DNA from 3 places in the Desulfosalsimonas propionicica genome. Region 1 is predicted to be linked to each of the others. Evidence: riboswitches for the same ligand, from Rfam matches in the RefSeq annotation. Region 1 holds a riboswitch; each other region holds the start of a gene.
The links. A riboswitch is a leader RNA that binds a small molecule or an ion and turns the genes downstream of it on or off. The one in region 1 is predicted to bind cobalamin.
Positions count from the first base shown of each region.

Region 2: linked by a shared signal. The riboswitch ahead of HNR65_RS04720 (TonB-dependent receptor plug domain-containing protein) and the one ahead of HNR65_RS12035 (hypothetical protein) in region 1 are both predicted to bind cobalamin.
Region 3: linked by a shared signal. The riboswitch ahead of HNR65_RS03465 (TonB-dependent receptor) and the one ahead of HNR65_RS12035 (hypothetical protein) in region 1 are both predicted to bind cobalamin.

Region 1 is NZ_JACDUS010000007.1:20,599-27,767, reverse strand. It holds gene HNR65_RS12045 (hypothetical protein) at 1-164, shown strand, start outside; gene cobN (cobaltochelatase subunit CobN) at 110-3,892, opposite strand; gene HNR65_RS12035 (hypothetical protein) at 3,892-4,155, opposite strand; cobalamin riboswitch at 4,244-4,429, opposite strand; cobalamin riboswitch at 4,549-4,754, shown strand; gene HNR65_RS12030 (radical SAM/SPASM domain-containing protein) at 4,819-5,871, shown strand; gene HNR65_RS12025 (TonB-dependent receptor plug domain-containing protein) at 5,868-7,169, shown strand, end outside.
Region 2 is NZ_JACDUS010000002.1:296,849-304,017, reverse strand. It holds gene HNR65_RS04720 (TonB-dependent receptor plug domain-containing protein) at 1-1,079, opposite strand, end outside; cobalamin riboswitch at 1,232-1,419, opposite strand; gene rsmG (16S rRNA (guanine(527)-N(7))-methyltransferase RsmG) at 1,459-2,130, opposite strand; gene HNR65_RS04710 (DUF4124 domain-containing protein) at 2,563-3,090, opposite strand; gene HNR65_RS04705 (hypothetical protein) at 3,150-3,536, opposite strand; gene HNR65_RS04700 (PilC/PilY family type IV pilus protein) at 3,571-7,169, opposite strand, start outside.
Region 3 is NZ_JACDUS010000001.1:811,891-819,059, reverse strand. It holds gene HNR65_RS03465 (TonB-dependent receptor) at 1-918, opposite strand, end outside; cobalamin riboswitch at 1,090-1,265, opposite strand; gene HNR65_RS03460 (aldehyde ferredoxin oxidoreductase family protein) at 1,422-3,332, opposite strand; gene HNR65_RS03455 (iron-containing alcohol dehydrogenase) at 3,493-4,650, shown strand; gene HNR65_RS03450 (hypothetical protein) at 4,647-5,252, shown strand; gene HNR65_RS03445 (iron-containing alcohol dehydrogenase) at 5,273-6,520, shown strand; gene HNR65_RS03440 (nitroreductase family protein) at 6,530-7,169, opposite strand, start outside.

The DNA of each region.
Region 1 (7,169 bases):
GGGCAAGCGAGGAGGCGGATTATGTGATCGGAAGGGACCATGGGCTCTACCGGGCAGCCGGCCATCCGGATAAGGACGATGCTTCTGCTGCTGCGCCGGTTTTTCCGTTTCACTCAGCCTGCTCGTCGGTTGCCGCCTCAACCTCGCCTTCCGCATCCAGATAGGCATTCCTGAGGGCATCCAGGGTTTCCGCGTCCGTCCGCCACATGCCTCGCTGCACAGCTTCCAGGAGTTTATTCAGGATGTTTTGCAGGGCATAGGGGTTGACCTGCTTCATCCATTCCTGCATATTCGCGTCCAGGGCCACTTTCCGGGCAAAGCGCTGATACATCCAGTCATCCACCACGCCGGCGGTAGCATCCCAGCCCAAGATGATGTCCATGGCCTTGGATATATCGCCCGCGCCTTTAAATCCGTGGCGTTTCAGACCTTCCAGCCATTTGGGGTTTAACAGGCGCGCGCGGAAGATATGCCGGGCTTCCTCAGTGGTGGTGCGGACCGCTGCCCGGTCCGGATCGGCCGAGTCGCCGGCCAGAGAAAAGGGTCGGCCTCCGGTCACCGCGTGCACGGCCGTGATCAGGCCGCCGTGGTAGTTGTAGAAATCCGTACAGCTCATCATGTCCTTTTCCCGGGTGTCCTCGTTTTTAACCGTCACCGACATCCGGGAAAGTGCCTTGCGGAAGCTCTTTTCCGACGACTCGCCAAAGCTGTTTTTTCCGTAGGCATAAGAAGAGCACTGAATATACATATTGCCCAGGTCATCAACCGTCTCCCAGGCCTTTGATTCCACAAGCTGGGCCACGCCCGCGCCATAGCTGCCGGGAGCAGAGCCAAAGATGCGGTATGTGGCCTGACGGAAAGCGTCTATTCCTTCAAGCCCTTGTCCGGCCAGCTCCGCCAAATCCAGGGTGACATGGCGACGGATAAAATTGGTCTCAGGCGCCTCGGCAAGCGCAGCCACCATCTGCACCGCCTGATCGATCAAGTCCACAAGCAGCGGAAAGGCATCGCGGAAAATGCCGGAAATTCTCGGGGAGACGTCAATGCGCGGCCGGCCGAGTTCGGCTGCGGGAATAATTTCAACACCGCGCACATTGCCGGAGCCTTTCTGCCATACCGGCCGAACTCCCAAAAGATAGAGGATTTCCGCCACATCATCACCCTTGGAGCGCATGGTCGGGCTTGCCCACAGGATCAGGCCCACGCTGTCCGGATAGCTTCCGTGTTCGTCAAGGTAACGCGCCATCAAGGCATCCCCCAGTTTGCGGCCCACTTCCCAGGCCGCAGGGGTGGGAATCTTCTGAGGGTCCACGGAATAAAAATTTCGACCCGTGGGAAGAATGTGCGCCTGTCCGCGGCTGGGAGCCCCGGACGGGCCGGGCGGCACAAAACGGCCCTCCAGAGCGCCAAGACAGGCGATCCTTTCGTTTTCCGTCTGCTGAAGCCGCGGAGCCAGATCATTTTGGACAAACTCAAGGGCTTCGGTCACCGCCGGATGGGCTTTGCCCAGATGCTGCCGCTGGGCCTCCACTGCCGCGTCCGCTTCTTTTCCCGAATTCATCAGATCCCCTACCAAATCCTCACAAAGCTGCCGGGCTTTTTCCAGCACCTGGCCCCCGGTCTCAACAGCCGCGCCGATTACCGGCCGGCCCCGGCTGTTAAATACCTGTTCGGGGTCATAGCCCAAGGCCCTTAAAACCGCTTCGCGAAGCGAGGGCACCGATCCGTTGGCCAGGCGCATGATCTGGACCAGGGTCCGGATCAATTGAGCATTCTCCGGCGGCCGGCCCAGGGTATGCAGGCCGTCTGCAATGGTGGTATCCGATATTTCTCCCAAATACTCATGAAGGGTTTCAATAAAGGCGGCCACGTCGGAAAGAGCGGCTTTGCGAGTGAGGTTCAGGTCATTTACAAGATCGGCCGCTTCAGCGGCCTCCCATATCATGGGCGCCAGGATCTCCAGCTTGGCCGGGTCCTGGACTGCGGCCTCCTGATATTCCAATAGCCGATTTTCCAGATCCGCCAGCTCCTCGTAGAGCCCTGCGTTTGTCAGGGCCGGCGGCAGGTGATCAATTATACAGGCATAAGAGCGACGCTTGGCCTGGGTGCCTTCGCCGGGGTCATTTATTATATAGGGATAGATATTGGGCAGATCCCCTATGGCAAGATCCGGGTAGCACTCCGGCCCAAGGCCCACGGCTTTTCCCGGCAGCCACTCCAGGCTCCCGTGTTTTCCCACATGGATCACTGCATCCGCGCCAAAGACCTCCCTGATCCACCGGTAGTGGGCCAGGTAATGATGGGGCGGGGCCATGTGCGGGTCATGGTAGAGCTTGTCCACTTGCTCTAAATATCCCCTGGGCGGCTGAATGGTGATAAACAGATTGCCGTTTAAAAACCCGGGGAAAAGCAGTCGCTGCTCATGGACAAAAAGATCGCCGGGCACCGGCCCCCAGTCCGCCTGGATTTGCTCCTGAATCGGCCGGGGCAGTGCCTTGTGCCATGGCTTATAATATTCCGGGCCGGCTGTTGCCCGGGACCGGTCGGCCATCTGATCGGGCGGGAGAAAGCGCTGGTCACAGGTCATGCAGGCAGTCAGCGCCCGGGCCAGCTCGTTGCCGTCCGTATAGAGATGATCCACCCGGTAGCCCTTTCCGTTCATGGCCGCCACCAGATCCGTGACGCTGGCAAAAGAATCCAGCCCCGACGCGCAGCCGATGCGATCGTTTCGCGGCGGGTAATGATGAAAGACAATGGCAACTTTTTTTTCCGCGTTTTTCTTTCGGCGAAGCGCCGCCCAGTTCAAGGCAAGGCGAACCATCGCAGCCGTGCGATCCGGTATGGGGACGTACTTGTTCACCGCCGCCCCGCTGATCGGGTCCGTGTCCACACACTGTTTGGCAGCCACAGGCACGGTGACAATCACACCGTCAAGCTCGGGCTGGGCCACATTGATGGTGATATCCACATTGTTCAACCCCTGCGGGTTTGCCTTCCATTCCGCTATGGGCCGGGTGGTGGCCATGGCCTGGATGACAGGCACGCCCAGGCGCTCAAGCAGCCCCCGGTATTCAGGTGCTGCCGCATTCAGGCTGAACATGACCGGATTGATCAGCACATCAATCAGCGGCCGGTCGTCTGCCATGAAAAACTGCGCCATCACGGAATCAGCGCCCTTGTTTCCGAGCAGCCGATCCTTGAAGCGCACGTGGAACACGCAAATGACGTTTGCCCCCTGAGACTCTGCCTCCCGGACAATGGCGTCAATGTGCGCCTTGTTGTTGCTCGTCCAGAAATTCTGATAAAACCAGATGCCCACCGTGGGCCGGTTTGGATCCAGGCTGCGGCGATAGCCCTCGAAATCGGCAATATGGCCATGATCCGGATGATACAGCCCTTCAAAGGGCTGAGGAGCGGGCGGGGCAAAAGCCTGGGCCTTGCCGTATAGCCGGTTGCTAAGAAAAATTAACAGATTGAGCAGATTTTCCACACCGCCATAACGATAATACCGGCTCAGCCGGGTCCACACATCAGCCCCGTTTTCCAGGCCGTCGCTATAGTCCTCAACCAGTTTCAGGGCATCCGCATTGCTGCCCGTGGGCTGCACATGAAAAAAAGGCGTTTGCCCGCCCCGGCTCCGCGCCACGGTTATGGCTTCGGTAAGCGCCTCCCAGACCGGACAGGAATGGGCGCCCGCCATCAACGTGACAAAAACGGCATCTGCGGCCAGGGCATGGCGCACAAAGGCCGCCCGGGCTTCCTCACCGGCCTCCAGCTGGGTGCGGGTGCGGGCATGGATATCAAGCGGGGCGAACCGGCTGCAAAAAATCCGGGCCGCCTCACTCAGGTTTGGGATTTCATTGGCGCTTACGCTGAAGTAGACCAGTTTCATTAAAACGCAATCTCATATCCAGTTTTAAAAAACCGGGGCATGCCGTAATAAATATAATTGTCTGTTTCCTTGTTGCCGTTTATCTCAACATCTTCATCAAACACGTTGTCCACGGCCATTGTCAGATAGCCTTTCCACAAACGGTATTTTCCGCGTAATCCATGTAAAAGCCGGAAAGCCCAAGCTTGCTCCATTTGCGGATCGTATTCGTACTCCATGCTGTCTTCGTCCCCGTACTTAAAGAAGGCCTGGGTTTTCTGCAAAAAAAATCCCGGACCGCATACACGATCCGGGATATCCCTTTTTATCCGCAGATTCAGCCCGGGGCACAACGTTGCCGGCGCAGTCAAACCCCTTATGCTTATTCAGACAGGTCTTCTGACTTGCGGATCCCTCTACTCGCTGCCCCTTCCCGACACCTTCGCCAGTGGCTTTATTGCAGCTTTCGTCCCCGCTCACAGCCGCGGGCCGGTCCCTGATTTGCACAGGGTTCCCTCTTCGGCTCAACTGATGAGCACCTGAATAAAAAATTCATTTAAAAAGATTCCAAAAGCAAAGTCAAGGATGAATTGCCGCGCTGCCCCCTCGGCCCACTCTTGTTCAAGTGGGTTGACAATGGGATGATTTCTTTATATTCTCTTTTCAGCCTAAAATAAAATAAAATAAAAGGTCCGGGTGCGGCCCGGGGGCCTGAGCAAAGTCCCTTCCGGCCGCTAAAAGGGAACACCGTGAAATTCGGTGGTGGACCCGCCGCTGTAATCGGGGACGAAAACTGCAGCATCCCACTGGCAAAGTTGCCGGGAAGGGGCAGTGAGTAGATCGATCCGAGAGCCAGAAGACCTGCCCGGACTTTGAGAAGCGCGGCTTCCCGGTATAGCCGCCGTTTCACCGCACCCTGGATAAAAAAGGGAAATCCCGGATCGTGTATGCGATCCGGGATTTTTTTTTGCACTTTGATGAATATCCGTTACCTCATACTGGCACTGACCACAAGATGCAACCTGTGCTGCCGATATTGTTATAACGGTCCGGAGAAAACGCCGGCCGATATGCCGGAGTCGGTTTTATACCAGGCCTGCCGGCTGGCGGCAGACAGCGGCCGCCCCTTTCATCTGCAGCTCACCGGGGGCGAGCCGACGCTGATGCCGGCACTGATTGAAAAAGCCGCCCGGTCCGCCCGTGAAAGCGGACTTTGCCGGACTATCGGAATACAGACCAACGGGAGCTGCCTGAGCCCGGAGATGCTGAAAATTTTCAAGACCTACGACATGCAGGTGGGAGTCAGTCTGGACGGCGGTCCGGACGTCCACCAGGCGCAGCGGGGCAAGGCGGCCGAAACCCTTCGCGGCCTGCAGATGCTGGAGTCCGCCGGCATCCCCTTTCGGGTGACAACCGTGGTGACCCGCCACAACACGGCTTTCCTGGATCGCCTGGCGCTTACTCTGGCGGGCTTTTCCTGCGCCCGGGGCATCGGCCTGGATCTTTTGGTGGCCAAAGGCCGGGCCGCTGCAACGGCGGCTGCAGATTTTCCCGACAGCCGGTCCCTGGCAGACGGCAGCAAAGCCATGGCCGCAACCTTGGCTGCGGTTAACGCCTGCAGGCCCCGCCCTATCCGTTTGCGTGAAAAGGATCTGTTGATGCGCGCTGAAAAAAAGCCGGCCTTCTGTCATGCCTGCCGGGGAGAGAGCCTGGCTGTTCATCCGGACGGCCGGCTGTTTCCCTGCGGACAAACTCTGGCGGATGATTCTTTTGCCGCAGGCACCGTCTGGCATCCGGAACCCGGTGCCCTGCAGCGACTGGGTATGTCCAGGCCCGAACAGGCGGACTGTGAACGCTGTGAGATACGGGATCGATGTCCGGGCGACTGCCCCGGCCGGCTCCATTATAACCGGGGAGCGCGTCAGACACTGGTCTGCGACCTGTATCGGGCGCTTTGGAAAACTTCAACCGAAAACCCGCCTGAACGGAGAAAAACGTGATTCATCGATTGTTCCAGACAGCTTTTTTATGTTTTTTGGTTTTGTTGACAGCTCCGGGCACGTCCCCTGCCCTGGCTCACGATCACGATCACTCCGGCCATTCAGGCCAGAGTGCCCACCGGCTGGAGGAGGTAACGGTAACCGCCAAACGGCTGGAAAGCTTTATCCAAGACAATCCGCAGCAGGTGGAAGTTATGGGACGCGATGAAATTCGGGAGCGTAATTTCCTGGACACGGACACAGCCGTAGACGCCATGCCCGGCGTATCGGTGGAGCCCAGCGGCACAGGCCTGGGCGCGCGCATCAGTATCCGCGGCTCCGGCGGCACCGGACGCATTCTGATTTTGGTCAACGGGCGCCCTGCGGGCGGCAGCCAGTACGGCAGCGCGGTTATCGGGGACATCCCGGTTTCCATGATCGAGCGCATCGAAGTCTATAAGCCGCCTGTACCCGTATGGCTGGGTGTCGGCGCATCGTCGGGCGCCATTAATATTGTGTTGGCCCCTGACGGCAAAGCAGACGGCAAAACCCGGCCCTCGGCCCGCTTCCGGGTTTTGGGCGGCTCCTATGGCACAGCGGAAGCCACGGCTTCAAAATCCATGAGCTCTGACAACCAGCGGCTGCAGCTGTCCGCAACCGGCAAGCACACGGACGGCAAGCGCGGAAACAACGATCGCGACAGTGCCAACATCAGCGCCCAATGGGAAATGCAGACCCCCGACGCCCGGGCCTATGACATAAACGGCCGATACTACTACAGCGCCCACGGAAATCCGGGCCGGGATTACAATCCCACTCCGGATGCCGAGCAGACCTTTCAAAAAGCATCCGCGGACTTTCGCGCCCAGGGCATGACAGGCGATACCGGAAGCTACAAAGCCAAGCTGTTTGCCGACGGGGTGCGGCTGGAAGACCGCTCCCAGACCGGACTGGAATCCACCCTGGAGACCCTGGGGATAGGCGTGAAAGGCGAGACCGACTGGTGTGAGGATACGGGCTTGTGGTCCGTGCGGACCGGCGCCTCTGCCAGACATGAAACCGTGGATCATACCTTGAGCGGCGATCATGATCGCCGGCAGATCGGCCTTCACGGCCAGTTCGACCGCCGGCTAGGGGCCTTCTCCGTAAGTGCCGGCGCAAGAGGGGATTGGGCATCGGATTTCGACCCGGCGCCTGGCGGCAATCTGGGGATTTCTTTTAAACCCGGCGCCGGCCGGATCATCAAAGCCGGGGTGGGCTACACGGTCAACATTCCCACCTTCGGCCAGCTCTACCAGCCCAGCCACGGCTCTATCGAC
Region 2 (7,169 bases), on a different contig from region 1:
TTGTCAAACTCAGTTTTTTGGGGGGCGTTCTGACTGGTTTCATAATTGATCCAATCAACACCGGATGTTATGGTATATTTTCCTGGATCCCAGGTAAGCTGAGCTTGGGCGCCCTGAAAATCAGTCTTTCTTTCAAAATTATCAGTATTGGTCGGAATATCATAAAAATTATATTCATCATCACCTGTGAAATACCGTGTTTTCCAGGAAAAGATTCCATTCCTTGCGGTCCCCTCGTATATTAAGTCGATAGACTCATTCAGATTGTCCACGTAGTCATCCGGATCATTTTGACTTAACATATCTGGACTGCCGACTTTGTCTGCCTCATGGCTTGTATACATAAGGCCTATCCGGTTTTCAGGCAAAAACTCATAGCCAAGGTTTAAGCTGATATTTTTCTTTTCATCATAGCCGGTGTTTTTGTATTTTTCATCTTCTGCAGTATCATAATCATCCATGCTGCTAATGCTTGCGGCACCGGAAAAGTCAAAATTTCCACTTTTTCCGGAGAAACCAGCCTTGCTTTCCTGATAGCCAAAACTGCCAAGCGTGCCTTTTGCAAAAAAAGCCGGATTGTCTTTTCCCTGTTTTGTGATCACATTAATCACACCTCCGATGGCTGTAGAGCCGTATTGAACAGATGCGGGGCCGCGTATGATTTCCACTCTCTCGATATTTTCTGTCATGATTGTAGCCACGTTGGAGGTTCCGCTTCTGCGGCCGTTTAACAATACCAATACTTTGCTGTCCAGGTCACTACCCATTGAATCACCCCGGAACCCCCGAATTCCAATGGCAATTTGATTCCCGGGTGTCTTGTAAATATGTCCGATATTTTCTTCTGCCAGTAAATCTCCCAGGTTCGTGGCTGAAGACATTTGGATATCCTCTTCATTTAAAACCGTTACACTGGCATCGACCTCCTGCAAAGGTTCCTCAATGCGTTGCCCTGTAACCACAACCTCTTCCAGTCTCATCGCGGAGAGATCACTGCTGCCACCCGTTTCTTGTGCCATACCTGACAGGGGCCATAACATGCCAAGAATACATGCCAGGCAAACCATCTTTCCTTTCATCGCAGTTTCTCCTTCTGCTCATTTTGGTTGCAAGTTCCGTCCCAAGCCCAAAAAAAATCCCCGGACCGATATTTTCATCGATCCGGGGATGTCCCTTTTTTATCCTCAGATACATGCAGCCGCCGGGTTTTCTGGTCCGCGCATATCCCGGAGGCTATTTTCTCATTCAGGCAGGTCTTCTGACTTTTGGATCATCCGAGTTGCCGCGCCTTCCCCTTTCTTTTTTTGAAAAAGTGGCTTTTTGCGACTTTCGTCCCCAATTACAGCGGCGGGCCCGTCCCCGATTTTAACGAGGTTCCCTTTTCAGCCTTTGTAAGGCACCTGAAATGATATGTTGCGCATATGTTAATGAAACATAACAGGAAAAGTCAAGAAGAAATTACAAATCAGCTTTGACCATCACCACCACCCGGTCAATGCCCAGCCCAGGCAACCGATATTTCTCCAGCCTCACCCGGCCGCCTTCCCCTACTTGCTTGCCAAGCCCGGCGTCTTCCAGCTCAGTCTCATACCCCCTGCCCTTCATGGCCATGAGCACGCCGCCGGGTTTTAGCAGCGGCGCGGCCAGATTCATGAGCTCTGCCAGGGAAGTCACAGCCCGGCTGACCACCACGTCAAACTTTTGATCTTCCCCTGCCAGATCCTCGGCCCGCACATGCCGGGCGCAGATGTTTTCAAGCCCCAGGCGCCGGATAGCATACCCCACAAAGCTGATCCGTTTGCGCCGGCTGTCAATCAGGGTTAAATCCAGCTCCGGAAACGCGATTTTCATGGGAATACCGGGAATGCCCGCCCCGGTTCCCAGGTCCAGCACCCTGGCCCCGGATGCAATAAATTTTGCCGGCACCATGGAATCGAGCATCAGGTTTTCGGCAATTTCCAGAGGATCCTCCACACTAGTGAGATTCAAACGCTCTCCGGCTTCAAGCAGTTCTTCGGCAAATCGTTCCAAATTCCCGATTTTATAATCATCCAGAACGAGTCCAAGCCCTTTTCCTGCCTGAGCCACCCAGTCCTGCCACTGATGCCAGTTGGTCTGCTTTTCTTTCATATGTGGGTCAGCCACATGGCTGTTCTTTTAGTCTGGCAAAGCAAGCATTCGCAATTTGGCTGCCCTGTCATAACCTTTTATTCCCTGCTTGAACCGGTCAAGATCTGTGTTAAAAAAAATTCTGGCCAGATAAAAATTTAATTTTTTAAAGCGCTCGTCAGGTACAAGGCGCCGGAGCCAGATCTCTTTGAGATCAGCTTCATTGTAATGGTTGAAAGGCAGTTTGATGTCATCCACATCCCCGTATTTTACAACCGTTTCCACAAGCAGTGCAGTATCGATTTCTTTCAGGGAAATTTTTTTGGAATAACTCCAAAAGCATGCCCCCATCTAATGCGAAAAGTTGTGATTTGGGATGATGTCAATACCGGGAAATCGTATTGCGGAAAAACCCCTTCTTCCGGATCAATGATGGTGGAAAAAAACTTCTTCCTACCTCTGCCCGGCATTATCCTCTTTATCATTTATACGGCCGTTTAAGCGCTTGATTTTTTCGCTGAACGCCTTTTCCTGCTCGTTATAGCGTCTTATCCTGGAATTGAGCTCACGAATCTTCCGGGCATGGGCATTTCGTTCACTTTTGGTCATGTCATCAGTTGATTTCTGCTTTAGTTCCTGTTTTTCATTTTGCAGTTCTTGGTAAGTCTGCTGTAATTTTTCTCTTTCGCTATCCAGTTGTTTCGCGGTATTTTCTAATTTCCCGTCCCAGGTCTCCCCCGAGGCATGTCTGTTCTGTGACTGATTTCTTTTTCTGCTCTCCGGCCGTGTGCTCTCAGGGCGTGAAGAAACCGAATCAAATTTTTTCAGGGTTTCGCTGCTGTGTTCCGGTATCTGGGAAATATCATCCGTGTAATGCAACTTTCCGTTTTCATCTTTATACTGATAATATTCTGCCTCAACAGGGAGGCTCCATAAAAATAAAACAGGCATAACCAAAATAATATATACGAAAATTTTCATAATAATATCCTTATAATACTTGGCAACAAGCAGCAAACCACCTGAATAGTCCCGGAAGGTCACCTTCGGGATGGGCGTTTAAGTCTTTTTACCTCTATTACCTCCCCCTCATCGTTAAACCGCACACCCACATAGTCGCCCTCTCTGACTCCTGTTGTCCTTGCTTTATTACCGGCAATGTTAAAATTCCTGTCTCCAACCACGATTCTTGTATCGAATTTATAGTCAAGCGGGCCGATAACATCAAAATATTTTCTGGTTGTTTTTGAAAAGTCCGTTTCAGACGAATTGTAATTGGGAGCAGGACGAATCCGTTCTATTTTGACATCTGTCCTGTCGTTTTGTGCACTCGCATTGCTGCAAGGAAATCCGAGGATAACAGCAAATGCAAGAATGCAAGAATAAAAAACAATCTTTTTGGCTATAGGCTTTATTGCAGCATACATAAAACTGTATCCTTTCGATTGAATGAAAAAAGAATTATTGAAGTATACGCCAGTAGACCATTCCCTCCGGCCGCTCTGAAGATGCCTCTTCCTGTATATCACCTGTGGAATCGGTAAGATAATCCATATCCCCTATAGAAGTGGGAGTATAGATCATCTGGTCAAAAGATTTGCCGCTTTTTTCTGCATCGTCGTCTTTATTGACTTTATTATCCCCGGTGGTGTCAAACTGGGGGTTGTTTGAGCGGCCGCCGCTGCATGCGCTGACCCTGTACAGCCAGGAATATCCGCCTGCATCGCATGGGGATTCTGACGGAATAGACGAAATAAAGTTCACAATCCCGGAATCCCGTGCGGAGCCCGAACGAAGCGAGGGATCCCGTATAACCCGGGCGCGCTCATCAAGCAGATTGAAATACCACCCGGCATGATCGGTTTCACTGTCTATATCCCCTTCAGTAGGAGTAAAATAACTAATTGAATTATCAGAAAACATACGCCAATCGCTTCCGGCAGCACTTGCGGTCTGCTCAAGCAGCGTTAAACTGTCCGCGTTGTCAGGCGCGTTTGAAAGGACAGGATTAGCAGCTGTTGCCGTAAATTCTCCCAGATATCTGGAGGCCTGTTCATCTTCAGGCCAGGCGTCCTGCCAGTCCCAAACCCCGTAAAAACTTTGTTGATCGGTATTTTCAAAATCTGTCATTGCAATATACTGTCCGGTTCCAAAAACCACGAAATATCCTTCCTGCCCCGGTTCGCAGCCCATCCGCATAACGTCCGGCTCCACGGTAATGGGCTGGCCTCCGCTGTCATTGCTGACCTTTATAAGGGGTTCTGGATTCGTTTCCGTCCCGTATGCGATCTTCCAGTCACTTATCTCGTATAGATCGTCTCCGTTAGTATCCGTCAAATCAAATTTCCAGAGATTGCCTTTCAAATCGCCGGCATACACGTAATCGGCATACCCATCTGAATTCACGTCCGTTATGGCCGGAGATGACAGCCCGTTGCAGCCGACTGCACCGGTATCTATCTTTGTAACCGACAATAGTGCACCGGTTTCATCGTCTACATCCAGAATATACAATACTGCGCTTTCATTTTCACTGCCGTAGCCGTTTCCGAATATCACCACCCATCCGGCTGCCCTGGTTTTTACAATATAACCGGAGCTGTAGGAATAGCCCAGGTCGCTGTCATCAACAACCCCATCTCCGTTGCTGTCAGCTGCATATTCCCATTTCACAAGATCTGCTGCGCTGACCTCACTTATTGCATCCGAATCGCTCACGTTGAGACCGAAATAGCCCTTGCCGCCCTTGCGAAGCCCGCCGACAAGCAAAGTTGTGGTATCGCTGATCTTTCGCACAAAGGGAGCCCCGTCCACATAAAACTGGTGGCTGTAATCTGTTGAAGCCAGACCAGGCAGACTCCCCTTATCAATAAGAATCTTGGGGATGTAAGCGAACTTTTCTTCTCCGGTTTCTGCGTCAAAGACATGGAGCATACCGTTGTTGGCTCCAACGTAGACAACACCATTATAATACTCAGGGGAAGAATGCACCACGTCACCGAGCTTGCTGGCCCGGGTTCTGTATGTACCTCCGTTTGAAACATTATTTGACGGATCTCCCCGCAGGTAGTTTACAAGATTTTCTTCATAAGGAACCCCGGATTGTCCGTATCGAAACGGAACTCCGCTGGTACCGTCATAAGTAATTATTTCCCGGCTGTCCCATGATACTTCTTCGAGCTCCAAACTCGCACTCCAGATTGTGGACCCGACAGACCCGCTTTCCAGTTCTACCTCTTTGGCCATGACATCTCCGTGCCAGTTATCGGTGTTGTAAATCCCCTGATAAATGGTGGTGCCAACAGTACGCTGGACAGAATTGGTGGCAACAGAAGCAGCCGATCCAAGCCTGGACTCTATATCCTCCATCATCTCGCCCATGGCATCTATTAATTCCTGGGGATTACTGGCGTTAATGTATTTTCCGCGTCCGTTTACCGCTGCATGATACAGATCATCGATCTTGTTCTGCTCTGAATCTCCGGGATTTGGCCAGTAAGGACAGGAGCCCCCCCTCCCGCATTCAGGATATACACTGCGGTCAATGGTTCCGGTTACGCCAAAAGACACTGAATAGGTAATCATATGCTGGTGGGCGGCCTGATCCCAGTTTCGCGTGGGTACTACATCGGAAAGGTCTGGGTTCAGATCGTCTTCGTAATATTTCATGGCAACATCTGCAAGGGTGTTATAATATGAGTCCCCGAACGGATCCCCGTCAAAATCAGTGTCGTCATTTCCGTCTTCATTTCCAATAGACGGATTGCTTCCGTTCCAGTACCCGTCTGTCATGGCAATGCTGAATGCCTGCTGGCATGCTCCGCCCTTGTCCTCTGTAAAATACGGGTAGCTGTCTTCAGACATGTAACCGCTTACATAGGCCGGCATTGAAGAAATTGACGAAGGTCTGAGCCCCCCGCCGCTTCCGCTGAAATATTCTCCCAGCTGTTTCAAACCTGTTCGCAGAGGAGTACCGCCGCTTGAATCCAGCGTGTAAAGAGATCCCAGAAGGCTTTCTGCTTCCTCATACAGGGTGCCATCGAGATCCACCTGAATGGGAAGGGCATGCTGTTCAAGCCGTTTATGGATCGTTAGTATACCGATATAGACGCCCTGCACATCATCTATTACGTTGGCAACCGCATTTTTTGCTGTCAACTCCCTTTTTCGGTAAAATGAATACCAGTTGCCAAAATTGACCCGCTCCTCATTATAGCTGCGACCGGTGACAATTTCAGAAGGCGGATCACTCGCCTTTTCCAGTTCATAGACACTATCAACTTTCATATTGTCGTTTGCATCGTTTATCCTCCAATACTCGATTTCACCGTCCAGATTAACAAGATACATGGTGCCGTCATCTGCCTGAACGTAATAATGAGCCCTAACAAGGTTTATGGGCGAGGGTCCGGAAGAAGGCATAAACGCCACCCCATCTGCACACATCCCGCTGTTGTCTGCTTCCTGGTCGATTTTTACAATTCCCGAGCCGTTAAACTCGATACCCGAAGCAATCTGCACCCATTCACCGTGGTTTTCCTTCTGGTTTACCGAGGCACTGGCCTTTTCAGTGCCATCATCGTAAACCGTATATTCTACATTCTCAAGACGGGAGTCGCCTCCCCCCGTCCAGCGGGCATATACTGTATAGCTTTCAGACGAATCCAGGTTATTCGCAGTCCATGTGGCCGTGTAATTCCCGGAGCCGTCATCTGTATAAAGGTAATCCTCTCCGTACTGTTCTCCGTTTTCCGCAAAAGACCATCCGCTGCCCGCTGCAAACAAAACATTCGGATCAGAGACGGTAAACGTGGGCTCCAGCCTGATTGCATCAACTGCCACGTAATCGTTGCTGGTTGTCCCTGCACAATTCAGGGTGATCTGTGCTGCATTGCTGCCCGCGTCAAAATCATATGTTCCCAGTGATTCCCATTGCTGCGTAACGCCGGGACCGTGTTGACTCCGTGTTACCGTTGTAGTTCCACCGGAATGATCAATTGTGTATTCGGCACTGTCTGTCCTATTGGTATTTATGGAAAAGCTTGCAACAACTTCGTATT
Region 3 (7,169 bases), on a different contig from region 1:
CAGGATTTTGGAAGGCTGGTATTCGTATGTTTTTCTCTCTTCATCCCCGTATTTGTAAAATGCTTTGAATCTCGCGTTTTCGGTCTCATAGCGCAGGTTGGTAAAAATTTCATACTGCTCCTGCTCATTGGTGTCCATTACCTGACCGGTTGTGGCGTCATATGTTTCATAGCCGGAGTCCACGTAACTGGCCAGGCCGTCAAAATATAAATTTTCCGCGATATTGGCGTTTACGCTGGCTGAATACCGGTGAAGCGGTCTGGTATCGCTGTATTCGTTATCCGCAAAGTCATCATTGCGCTTAATTGAATTCATATGCTGATACCCAAACCCCACATTCACCCCTGGCCCGAGGTATTGCAGATGATGGTTGTGATAGCCGTAATCCCCGAATTCCACGGATGCCGTTGTCTGTTTGTGAACGGCATTCTTTTTGGTGATAATATTGATGGCCCCGCTCATGGCATCGGCACCGTACTGAATGGAAGATGCCCCTTTCATAACTTCAACCCGTTCAATGTTTTCAAGCGAAAAATTGGATAATTCATAATTTTTGTTTCCGGAATTTTGAATGGGCATGCCATTGATCAGGACCAACTCGCCGCCTTCAACTCCGCGAATCGACAGCGAACTGCCCATTCCGGCTTTTACACCCATGGGTGAATAACCCTGAAATGAAAACCCGCCGATCCGGCGCAGGGCGTCAATAACGTTGTTGCCGCCGGTGCGCTTTAATTCCGCGGCTGAAAAAGACTGAATAAATTGCGGGCTTTCTTTTTCCGGAGAAGGAAACCGCTCAGATGTGACCACAATATCTTCCATGGCCGTGGCATTGTGAGCGGATCGCGCATGTGCGGAATGTTGCGTGCAGATACATAAAATGGAAAAACAGAGAATCAATAAAAATTTTTTGCCCATGGTGCCTCCTTTACTGTTGTCAATGAAAATGTGCCGCAGCCGGCCTTGTCATGGAGAAACCTGGGCATATGCGTTTTCAATAAAAAAATCCCGGATCGTATACACGATCCGGGATTTCCCTTTTTTATCCGCAGAATCCGCCCGGGGCACAACGTTGCCGGCGCAGTCAAACCCCTTATGGTTATTCAGACAGGTCTTCTGACTTGCGGATCAATCTACTTGCTGCGCCTTCCCATTAATACAAACAGTGGCAGTTCTGCAGCTTTCGTCCCCGTTTACAGCCGCGGGCCGGTCCCTGATTCACACAGGGTTCCCTCCTGACAGGCTCCTGTAAAACAACGCTTCGAAAAGCAGGTTGTACAAGCCGGTGCCAGGCTCACATTGCGAGCATCTGAATAATTGTCTATATTTAAATACAATTGCAATACCCTGTCAAGGGTCATTTTTATAATCGATATGCTGTATTTTTTTACTGAACTTACAAAAACAGACAGTTGCAAACTTCAAAAAACATCTTCCCTGTTTTTTCCCCGGCCCGGATGCCGGGGTTCAATGCCCAGCCGGCGAAGGGTTGCCGGGCGGGGCACTCCGTTTGGGTCATATCCCCGCAGCCGGTAATATTTCTGCAACATGGCCTCCAGGGGAACCGTGCTTTGGTCGGCATCACAGGCGCGCCCCTCTGTGAGCAGCCGCAGCGGCAGGGTATCGTCCTTTCTGGAAATACCTTCCCGGGTGTTCATGTAGCGCTCCAGCACATGGACCCGTTCTCCGGCCTTGTAAAAATCCCGCATGCCCTGGTAGGGCACATAGCGGCTGCCCATAATGGCATGCCACAGCTCCGGATAAAGGCTGACATCCATTAAATTCAGCGCCAGCCGGGAAAGGTTCTGATTGAGCAGCCGGATGACAAACTTAGGTGAAAAACGAATCAGGGGCGGCTCCAGGAATACGGCAAAGGAGGTAAACAAACACACGTGCAGGCAGTTGATGGCGCAAAACACATCTTCCATGAACTTGACCATGTAGGGTTTCCAGCGCACAGCCCGGGGCTCGGCCATTCCCAGAATCACCTCCAGGCCCACCATGTAGGATGACAGGTGGCAGCCGCCCCGGTTGGCCGTGGCATAGGAAAGGCCCTGGCCAACAGAACCCCGGGGATCATAGCCGGGCAGTTCCATGCCCTTGACATGCATGGCAAAATCCTCGCCCCCGTATTTCCGGGCCGCGGCAGCAGAACCCAGGGCCAGATCTTTTCCCAGGCCCCGGCGCAGGGCCATATCCGTTATCATTTCGGTAATTTTGTCAGCAGATCCGAATTTCAGATCTGTTTTCAGCAGTCCCTTTTGACCGGCTTCCATGGCCCAGGCCAGGGTCCCGCCCGTTGAAATGGTATCCATACCGTAATGGCTGCACAACTCATTGAAGTCGGAAACCGTTTCCGGATCAAAAATCTCCAGGTTGGCGCCCAGCAGGGTCATGGTCTCGTATTCGGGCACATGCCGTTTTTCCCCCCGAATGGTGCCCCGGTGGCCGCAGAGAATGGCGCAGGGCTTGCAGGTATCATGCTTTGTGTCAAACCGCTCGGCCATGGCCTCGCCGGAGAGCTTGCGGGCGCGGCCGTGGCTGCCGCCGGTAAAATTGCGCACTGGCAGGATTCCGGCGGCATTGCCGGTATTGAGATTGGCGTTGGTGCCGTAATCCCGGAAAGCGCCGGCTGTGACCCCATTTCTTTGAATATATTTAAAAAACAGCCGATTCGCTTTATCAAAGCGTTTTTTGTCCGCCGGCACAATCTTGTATTCTTTGCCCTTTGCCACGATGCCCTTGAGATTTTTGGCCCCCAGCACCGTTCCCATGCCGCCCCGTCCCAGAAAACGGTGTCCGGACCGGATATTGGCAAACCGGACCCGGTTTTCCCCGGCCGGCCCGATGACCAGGGCACCGGAGCCGTCCTGCAAAATCGCCTTTTCCGCATCCGCCGTGCCCGTTCCCCAAAGTTCATCGGCGGGAACAAACGCTGCCCCACCGGCATCCACCCGCAAATAGACCGGTGATTGGGCCCGGCCGAAAATCACCATGGCATCCCACCCGGAAGTCTTTAACGCCATGCCAAAGGGACCGCCGCAGGAACTGCTGGCCATCAGGCCCGTGAGCGGCGATTTGGTCACGGCTTCAAACCGGCCCGAGCAGGCGGCGCCCGTACCCATAAACACCCCGGTTGCCAGGACAAACAAATTCTCCGGGCCAAGGGGATCAATACCCGCGGCCATCCGGTCGTAAATCAGCTTCAGCGCAATGCCTTTGCCGCCCAGATATTGTTGCCGGTCTACATCACTGATATAAGAGATATCAAACGTCTGACGGGTTAAATCCACTTCCAGTACCCGGTTGCTGGTGCCTGTGATCTCCTGCATGAAAACCTCCCTGCCTGATTGAGCAGCAATGAATATACATTCTGGTCCGCTTATGATAAGAGATTGTTTATTAAATTATAAAAAAAAACAAGCCCAATCAACATTTACTGAGGGTCCGCGACGCTTACCGGTCATCCACCAACGGAGCAGGAGTAAAGAAATGCCCCAGTTTGACTACGCGTTTCTGAGTCATCCCAAAATCATCTCCGGTGCCTGCAGCCTGGAAAACATCCCGGCCGAACTTGCGGCCAACAACGCCTGCAAGCCTCTGATTATCACCGACCGGGCGGCAGTTGCCCAAAAAAGGGACCGGATCCTGATCCGGGCATTTGATGATTCCGACTGCTTGATCGGCGCCGTGTTTAACCGATTGGGGGATTATGCCGGCATCAGCCTGGCATGGCAGGCTGCGGACCTGTTTGTCCACCGGGGCTGCGATGCATTGATCGCCCTGGGAAGTTGCTTGTCCGCGGACCTGGCCCGGGCCGTCAATATCCTGGTTTCTGAAAACACGCCGGATCTTTCGGCTTTTTTCAAGGGCGCGGCCCTGACCAAAAGATTATACCCATTTGTATTGGTGCCTGCCGGGGATTTGCACGGCACCGGCGCCGGAAACACCCTGATCCTGGATCACCAGCGTTTTTGCTCGGAATTTCTTGCCCCGGATGTCATCGTGCTGGACAAACGCATGCTCCGGGGACAGCCGCCGCCTCAAACCGCCCAAAGCGCGGCCATTGCCGCGGACAACGCCTGGAGCGCCTTTACCGGGCCCAGCCCCGGCCCCATCCGGGATGCGTTTGTCCACACCGCCCTCCGGCTTTTAAACCAAAACCTGGACGCCGCCCTGGCAGCGCCGGGCCGGGACAAGCCCTGCCTGGCCATGGCCAACGCAGGTGTAATTGCCGCCATTGCCGCTGCCAACGCCGCACCGGGCATTGTGCGGGTGGTTTCAGAAGAACTGGCCCGGATGACCCGCATCCGGAGGGGTTTATTTACCGGCCTTCTGGCGCCTGCAGCCCTGGAAAAATCCCTGGAGCAAAACGGCCCGCCCAGGCCCGAACTGCTGCTGGCAGTGGCCAGCATGGAAACTTATGCCGCCACACCGGAACAACAGCGGCCCGCCACGGGGGCAGATATGCTCAAGGCCCTGTTTGACAAAATTCAAAATACCCTGGGCCAAAGCCTGGAATCTTTGCAAATCCCTTTTTACCAAATCCGGCAGGCCTGTGAAAACGCAGCATCCAGGCCGGATACCGCAATAAAAGCCTCTGAGGCGCTGGACCTGGCTGGCCGGGCCTGGAAAGGAGCATCCGAATGAACCGTTTTACCCCGTTTTCAACCGCTCCGGCCGACCTTGGCCACTATCCGGAGATCCGCCCGAAAACCAGTTATTTCCGGAAAGCCTACATTGCCGTAATGCTGCTGGTGGTGGGCCGGGGCCTTGAAGCCGCTGCAAGGGTGGATCCGACGGTCCGGCGAATTTTTGAGCAGATGCCAGACGGATTCTGTCTTTGCGTGGGCGTGGGCCCGGCAGGACCGTGGATGATGGCCAAAAAGGACAAAAAAGGCCGCCTCCGGTACCTGGGCTGGCACCCCCGGGCAGCCAAAGCTCATCTGCGCCTGACCATCAAAAACCTGGCCTCAGCCATGCGGTTGTTCACCTTTCAGGAGTCAACGGCCCAGGCCTTTAACTACGACCGGTTCATGGTGGAAGGCAGCCTGCCCCAGGCCCTGGCGTTTATGCGGGCCCTGGACCGTGTGGAAGTCTATCTGCTGCCAAAAATCATTGCCAGGCGGGCTGTCAAACGCTATCCGGGCAACTCGGAACTGCCGGGCTGGAAAAAGCATTTCAACCGCATCCGGATCTATTTGCGCGCCTTTTTTCCGGACCTGATACGGGTGATTTACAAAAACATTTAAAAACCGGGAAAGGAATCGCCATGATCCTGCCGGAATTTTATGATTTCTGCAGCCGTGCCAAAATTGTTTCAGGGCAAAACGCCCTTGAAAAAATACCGGCGCTGCTGGCCGAACTTGACGCCGGCCGGCCGCTGATCATCACGGATCCCGGGGTGGAAAACGCCGGGCTCGTGGATGTGGTCAAACAGGCCATAGCCCGCGGCCTGGAATCCGCACCGGTTTACAGCGATGTTCCGGTGGATTCCGACTACCATGTGGTGGACAAAATCGCCGGCGTGTACAGGGAAAACCAATGCGACGCCATCATTGCCGTGGGCGGCGGCTCGGTGATTGACACGGCCAAGGGTGTGAACATCGTGGTTTCGCTGGGAGGCAAAACCCTGCTGGACTACCAGGGAGCCGGTGCGGTGCGCAACAAACTCAATCCTTTGGTGATTCTGCCCACCACCGCAGGCACGGGATCGGAAATGACCCTGGTGGCCGTGATCGCCGATCCGGAACGCCGGGAGAAAATGCTCTTTGTCTCCTATTTTCTGCTGCCGGACCTGGCCGTGCTCGATGCCCGCCTGACCCGGACCCTGCCGGATTTTATCACAGCGGCAACAGCCATGGACGCCCTGTCCCATGCCTGCGAGGCCTGGTACTGCATGGAAAAAAACCCTTTAAGCGATACCCTGGCGTTTCAGGCCATTGATCTCATCAGCCAAAACCTGCTTTATGTGATCCAAAACCCCGAAGACACCCAGGCCCGCCTGGCCCTGGCCAATGCCTCCACCTTGGCCGGGGCGGCATTTTCCAATTCCATGGTGGGCATGGTGCACAATCTCGGCCATTCCACGGGCGCGGTGTGCCACGTGCCCCACGGAAACTGCATGGCGGCTTTGCTGCCCTATGGCCTGGAATACAACCTGCACCGCAGGGACGAAATCATCGGCCAGCTGCTGCTGCCCCTGGCCGGGCCGGAAACCTATGCCGCAACACCCCGGCACCAACGGGCCGAAAAAACAATCGCGTTGATCCGGCAGCTTAATCAGGACCTGCATGATGCCATTGGCGGGCGCCATCCCCGGTTTCTATCGGAAATCCGGGACCGAGACGGCCGGCGCCTGGTGGAAAAAAACATGCTGCCCAAGATTGCGGAAAAAGCCTTAAGCGACGGGGCCCGGGTGCCCAACCCCGAGGAACTGCTGGCAGAAGATGCGCAGATGGTGCTCGAACACGCCTGGCAAGGCACGCCCCTGGACCGGACAAAAATCAAAACCGGGTAAGATTTTCACTTATCGAAGCCAGTCCACGGGCCTGGGCCTGCGGGAAGGGGTTCTGGCATATGTATGGGCCGGATAGCCCATGGTCAGGCAGGCATAGGCTCTGCGGTCCCGGGGAAGGGATGCCAGCTTTCGAAGACCCGGGAAAATTTTCAGGGCCAGAGTCACAAATCCGATATAACAGGTGCCCAGGCCCCGGGCGTGGGCGTGGTTCATGATATCCCCGGCGGCGATATTGCAGTTTTCACAGTGAAATCGCCCCTTTTTGGGCGCATGCACCAAAATCAGCACCGGCGCATTGTGCAAAATCAGATCCCGGCCGGCTGCCTGTTGCTCAAGATACCAGGGCATGGGCTCCATGTAGCGCTCCAGGTCATTTCCCGGGGCAATTTTTTGAAGGGCCTTGTAGACAAGCTTTCCAAGGCCTTTACGGCTGTGGCGATACGCCTTTGTCCCAATGCCGAACACGGCCGCGGAAATGGCCTGCAAAACATCTTTGTTTTTGATCACCGTAAAAGCCACATCCTGCTTGTTGCTGGCTGTAGGACTCCAGGCGCATAGGCCCAGGATGGCTTCAATAACCCCATCCGGCACCCTGTCTGCCTTATACCGGCGGATGCTTCTGCGGCTGCGCACAATCTCGGCAAACACC